2 regions of the Rhizobium sullae genome follow, and region 1 is predicted to be linked to the other one. Evidence: riboswitches for the same ligand, from Rfam matches in the RefSeq annotation. Region 1 holds a riboswitch; the other holds the start of a gene.
The links. A riboswitch is a leader RNA that binds a small molecule or an ion and turns the genes downstream of it on or off. The one in region 1 is predicted to bind thiamine pyrophosphate.
Positions count from the first base shown of each region.

Region 2: it holds a riboswitch for thiamine pyrophosphate, as region 1 does, so the genes downstream of both, thiC (phosphomethylpyrimidine synthase ThiC) here and thiB (thiamine ABC transporter substrate binding subunit) in region 1, are expected to answer to the same signal.

Region 1 covers NZ_CP104143.1:3,449,681-3,452,967, forward strand. Annotated here, with positions in the region: gene N2599_RS17275 (MDR family MFS transporter) at 1-1,280, shown strand, start outside; TPP riboswitch at 1,336-1,447, shown strand; gene thiB (thiamine ABC transporter substrate binding subunit) at 1,496-2,518, shown strand; gene thiP (thiamine/thiamine pyrophosphate ABC transporter permease ThiP) at 2,518-3,287, shown strand, end outside.
Region 2 covers NZ_CP104144.1:981,348-984,634, reverse strand. Annotated here, with positions in the region: gene thiC (phosphomethylpyrimidine synthase ThiC) at 1-1,653, opposite strand, end outside; TPP riboswitch at 1,746-1,857, opposite strand; gene N2599_RS25400 (transporter substrate-binding protein) at 2,192-3,287, shown strand, end outside.

The DNA.
Region 1 (3,287 bases):
TGACGTCAGTCGCCATATTCACCATCGGCTCGGCCGTATGCGGTTTGGCCGTGTCGATGAATACGCTGATTGCTGCTCGCATTCTGCAGGGACTTGGCGGTGGTGGCATTATGGTTTCAATCTTTGCCGTCAACGCCGATCTCTTCGAACCGCGCGAAAGAGCCCGCTACCAGAGTTACTCCAGCCTCGTCCTTATGGCGTCGAGCGCCGTTGGACCAGTTCTTGGCGGCATGATGAGCGACCTCTTCGGCTGGCGTTCGATCTTTCTCATCAATGTGCCCATCGGCTTTGCCGTGCTCGCGGGCCTTGCCTTCATGCTACCCTACCGCAAGCCGCATCGCCGCCCGAAGATCGACTACGCCGGCGCAGCACTTTTGGCGATGACAACGACGAGCATTGTGTTGACGGCCGATGGCAGCCAACTTTTCGGCTCTCTCGTTTCGCCTCTAAGTCTGAGCATCATCGGCTTCGGCGCCATCTGCGCGATCGCCTGGGTTTTTGTGGAGCGTCGTGCGCCCGAGCCGATCCTGCCGCTGCCGCTCTTTCGCAATTCGACCTTCAGCCTCTTGCTGGTGATCTCCGTCATGAGTGGTGGAATCGCGATCGGCATGGTGAATTATTTTGCGCTGTTTCTGCAGACGACCACGGGCCTTTCGCCATCGCGGGCGGGCTTGCTCTTCATTCTTCTCACGGGCGGGCTGGTTTGCGGTTCGCTTTCCGCCGGGCGGATCATTTCGAAGACAGGACGCTACAAACCCTTCGCAGTTGCAAGCTTCTCGTGCAGTGCGGTCGCCTTCGCCACGCTCTCGCAAGTTCATGCAGGTACCCCGATCGCCTTCATCGGCGCGCTCATGATGATACATGGGATCGGCATCGGTCTCGCTCAGCAGGTGCCGGTGATCGGCGTGCAGAATGCAGCTCATGCCGGTGATGTCGGCGCCGCGACCGGCTCTGTGACCCTTTCGCGAATGGGCGGCGCCTCGATCGCCATTTCGATCTATGGCGCGATTATCGGCTCGCAGCTTGCAAAAATCGGCCACTCCATTCCCCTTGTTGCCGATGTCGAGCAACTGACGCCGAAGATGATGGCTGCCCTTCCCGAAGCAAGCCGCCTGGCTGTCGCCGATGCTTATGCCGCAGCCTTCATGCCGCTCTTCATGACCTCCTGCGCCATTGCCCTGATAGGGCTTGCAGCGGCACTCATGCTGAGGCCGGTTCAGCTCCCTCGATCGCGTGAAGAGATAAGTCCGGCAACAGCGGCCGCCGAAGCTGCCGAATAGGCGCGGAAGCTCCGCTTCGCCCTTGTCACAGCGACTTCATGACGATACATCTGCCGACGCTCTAACGGGGTGCCGCGTGTCCGAAGACATCCGGCTGAGAGGCTTCGAGCCAACCCGCGGAACCTGATCCGGTTAACACCGGCGGAGGGATTAGACGCGTGACATTCGGCAACGCCCTTTTCCCGTTCAAACGAAACTCAAGGAGGAGGCGTGCCATGTCCGGCCGCACATCGATCATCTCTTCGCTGACCGCAGCATTTTTCGCCGCGACGCTTGGCTTGTCTGCCGCGCACGCCGCGGGAAAGACGCTCACCATCTATACTTATGAAAGCTTCACGTCCGAATGGGGACCTGGACCTAAGGTCAAGGAGGCCTTTGAGGAGACCTGCGGCTGCACGGTCAATTTCGTCAGCGTTGCCGATGGCGTCGCACTGCTTTCGCGCTTGAAGCTCGAGGGGAGCTCCACCAAAGCCGACGTCGTCCTCGGCATCGACACGAGCCTTGTCACCGAAGCCAAGGAAACCGGCCTGTTCGACGCAAGCGGCGTCGATGCCGGCGCTCTGAAGGTGCCGGGCGGCTTCGTGGACGATGTCTTCGTTCCCTACGACTACGGCCACTTTGCGATCATCTACGACACACAGACGATCAAGAACCCGCCGCAGAGCATGAAGGATCTGGTCGAGGGCGATCCCGCGCAGAAGATCGTCATCGAGGATCCGCGAACCTCGACGCCCGGTCTCGGCCTGCTGCTCTGGATCAAATCCATTTACGGCGATAAGGCGCCGGAAGCTTGGGCCAGACTCAAGAACCGCATCCTGACGGTCACGCCCGGCTGGTCCGAAGCCTATGGCCTGTTCACCAAGGGTGAGGCACCGATGGTGCTCTCGTACACCACGTCCCCAGCCTACCATATGGTCGTCGAAAAAACTGATCGCTATCAGGCCGCAGCTTTCTCTGAAGGCCATTTTATCCAGATCGAAGTCGCAGGTCTTCTGAAGAATGCTCCGACCAAGGATCTCGCTCGCGACTTCCTGAAATTCATGGTGACACCCGCCTTCCAGGATACCATCCCGACGAACAATTGGATGATGCCCGTTTCTGCAACCTCTGAGCCGCTCCCCGACGCCTTTAACAAGCTCGTCAATCCGGCCAAGACCTTCTCGATGAGCCCTGACGACGTCGCCAGGAACCGCAAGGCCTGGATCGACGAGTGGCTCGCAGCGATGAGCATGAACTGATGCTGCAGACCGCAGCTGAACAACAGCGTGCATTGACCGGCGGGGCGATCAGCCTCGCCGCCGTCACGTTGTTTGTCGGCCTTGCAGCATTCTCGTTGCTTTTTGCCGGCGGGGGATCGGCCATCGCCGGCATTCTTTTCGATCCTTATATTCTGCGTGTGCTGCGCTTCACGCTGCTGCAAGCGCTGCTTTCAACCGCACTTTCCATCGCCTTAGCAATTCCGGTTGCACGCGCGCTCGCTCGCCAGCCGCATTTTATAGGCCGCATCTGGATCATCCGCCTGATGGCGGTTCCAATGGGGCTGCCAGTGCTGATCGGAGCACTCGGCCTGATTGGCATATGGGGCAGGCAGGGGTTGTTGAACTCTCTGCTGGTGAAGGTCGGGCTCGACGAACCGATAAGCATCTATGGGCTCACGGGCATCCTTCTCGCCCATATCTTCTTCAACCTGCCGCTTGCCTGCCGGCTGATCCTCGCGGGTCTCGAACGAGTGCCTGCCGAATACTGGCTGATGGCAAGCGGTCTCGGCATGCGGCCCCGCTCGGTTTTCCGCTTCATTGAATGGCCGGCGATCCGCCCGCTCATTCCCGGGATCGGTGGATTGATCTTCATGCTCTGCGCCACCAGCTTCACGCTGGTGCTGACCCTCGGCGGTGGCCCGGCGGCGACCACGATCGAAGTTGCGATCTACCAGTCGCTTCGCTTCGATTTCGATCCCGGCCGCGCAATCGCCTTGTCGCTCCTGCAGATCGCGCTCACGGCGGCGAT
Region 2 (3,287 bases), on a different replicon from region 1:
GGCCTCCTTCGGCAGGGTCTCGTCGTGGAAGGAACGCGCTGTTTCGGGGTCCAGCGACAAATTGAACTGGTCCTCCCAGCGAAACTCGAAGCGGGCGCGCGACAGCGCATCGTCCCGCAGACGGGCGGCCGGGTGTCCCTTGGCGAGATCGGCGGCGTGGGCTGCGATCTTGTAGGTGATGACGCCGGTCTTCACGTCGTTGCGATCGGGAAGACCCAGATGCTCCTTCGGCGTGACATAGCAGAGCATCGCCGTTCCGAACCAGCCGATCATCGCAGCCCCAATACCTGAGGTGATGTGATCGTAGCCAGGTGCGATATCGGTCGTCAGCGGCCCGAGCGTATAGAAGGGCGCCTCACCGCAGACGGCAAGCTGCTTGTCCATGTTTTCCTTGATCTTGTGCATCGGGACGTGCCCGGGCCCTTCGATCATCACCTGGCAGTCCTTCGCCCAGGCGATCTTCGTCAATTCGCCAAGGGTTTCGAGTTCGGCGAATTGCGCCGCATCGTTGGCGTCGGCAATCGAACCGGGGCGCAGGCCGTCGCCGAGCGAGAAGGAGACGTCATAGGCCCGGCAGATGTCGCAGATCTCTTCGAAGTGCTCGTAGAGGAAGCTCTCGCGGTGATGATGCAGACACCACTTCGCCATGATTGACCCGCCGCGCGAGACGATGCCGGTCACACGGTTGACGGTCAGCGGAATGTAATGGAGGCGTACGCCGGCATGGATCGTGAAATAGTCGACGCCCTGCTCAGCCTGTTCAATCAGCGTGTCGCGATAGACCTCCCAGGTGAGGTTCTCGGCAATGCCTTCGACCTTCTCCAGCGCCTGGTAGAGCGGCACGGTGCCGATCGGCAGCGGCGAGTTACGGATGATCCATTCGCGGATGTTGTGGATGTTGCGCCCCGTCGAAAGATCCATGACGGTATCGGCGCCCCAGCGCGCCGCCCAGACCATCTTTTCTACCTCTTCGGCCATCGACGAAGTGACGGCGGAATTGCCGATATTGGCGTTGATCTTAACCAGGAAGTTCCGGCCGATGATCATCGGTTCGGCTTCCGGATGATTGATGTTGGCAGGGATGATCGCCCTGCCCGCTGCCACTTCCTGCCGGACGAATTCCGGTGTGACGTGGTCGGGGATATGGACGCCGAAGCTTTCGCCGTCGCGGACCGTGGGCTCGCCCTGCGCTTTACGGCCGAGGTTTTCGCGAATGGCGATAAATTCCATCTCCGGCGTGATGATGCCAGCGCGCGCATAGGCAAGCTGCGTGACAGCCTTGCCACCTTTGGCCCGCAGCGGCTGACGCTGGCCTGGAAATTCGGGCGTTAGCCGCTCTCCACTAGCAAAGCCGTTGTCTTCCGGGCGCACATGGCGACCGTCATAAGCCTCGACATCGCCGCGGGCGAGCACCCAGTCGCGCCGGAGCTGAGGCAAGCCTTCCTCGATAAGGATGTCAGCGCCCTCGATCGTATAGGGGCCGGAGGAATCGTAGACGATGACCGGCGGTTCGCCCGAAGTCGGATGGACGCTGATTTCGCGCATCGGCACCCGGACGTCAGGATGAATCTCTCCTGGAATGTAGATCTTCCGGGATGCCGGCAGGGGGCCGGTGGTAACGGTCGGGGTGAGGTTCTTTGCGGCAATGTTCATGGTTTGAGGCTCCAAGTTGCAATTGGAGACCCAGTCCTCAGCCGGAATGATGGAAAGACGCCGGCCCGGATTCCACGCGTGAATCCAAAGCCTTTTAAGCGCTCGCACCGTCCCTACGCCAGTATGAACTGGATCAGGTTCAACGGGTCACTGCGCACGTCAGCAGTATCTCAGCCCCTTGCCGGGACCCCCCTGGTGAATGAGGAAAGGTTAGAGTCGAGTGTTGCTGGTGTCAAGACGAAGGGAATGGCTGCTCGGCCTTCGCCTTGATCGGCGGCCTTCTCCAGACCGGTTCAAGACCCAATGTCAATGACTTCAAGGTGGTCCTGATGGAATGGGATCCCCTCCCAACAAAAGCAGAGCCTGCATGTCTGGCGCCCTTGACAAGCCGAACTGCCCGTATTTTATTCAAGCCTGCGGATTAGGCAAATTGCTGGCCGCGATCACATGACTTCGATAGTCGCCGGGCAGTTTCGCCCCATGACGCCCCATCGCCGATGGGACCGCGTCGTGGGGCTTTTGGTTTTTGGGGTTCCGCATGAATGAAGCGCTGAAGGTCGGCATTCTCTTTTCGACGACCGGACCCTACGGATCGATGGGCCGCGATGCGCGCGCCGGCGCAGAGTTTGCGATGGAGGAGTTTGCAGAAGCAGCCGAGCGGATGATCAAGCCGGTCTTCTTTGATCCGCATGCGGATCTTGCCGCCTATCTCGCAGGTGCCCGCCACCTGTTGCGCACCGGATGCCGCCATATCGTCGGGACGATCACGTCCGCCGCGCGCAAGGAAGTCATTCCGCTTGTGGAAAAACATGACGGACTTCTCTGGTACATGTGCCCCTATGAGGGTTTCGAGGCAAACGAGAACGTCATCTATCTCGGCGGCTGCCCAAACCAGCACCTGATCCCGCTCTTCGAACACCTGATCCCGCGCTTCGGCGCCCGCCCCTATCTCGTCGGCGCAAACTACGTCTGGGGCTGGGAGATGAACCGGCTTGCCCGCGAGCTTATCACCAATACCGGCGGCGAAATTCTCGGCGAACGCTATCTGCCACTCGAAGAAACCGCGGTCGACCGTATCGTTGCCGATATCGAGCAGCGCCGTCCGAGCTTCATCCTCAACAATCTGATCGGCCCTTCGAGCTATGCATTCCTTGAGGCAATCAAGAAGCTCGGCGACCGCGATCCGACCTTTAGTGCCGAAAACTGCCCGGTCGTCAGCTGCGACCTGATGGAATGCGAGCTGGATGACATCACGGCGGGGGCCGCCATAGGCCAGCTTTGCGCCGCATCCTATTTCGACAATCTCGGCACGCGGGAAAACGCCGCATTCAAGGCTCGCGTTGCTGCGCAACATGGCGCGGGGCGCCGCGTTTCCGGCGTCTTTGCCAGCGCCTATACGGCCGTCAGGCTCTGCACCGATTCCATCCTCGCTGCAGGCGGCGACGAGCCGGCAGCTGTCCGCCGCGAGCTCTATGGCAATGCGTGGCCGACGGTCTTTGGCAACCTTTCGATCGATCCAGAGACAAACCATGCAGCGCTGCCGTTTCACCTCGGCCGCATCAATTCGGAAAACGGCTTCGATATCGTCACCTCCCGTCCGCCGCTCGCCGCCGACCCCTATCTTACTGGACGTA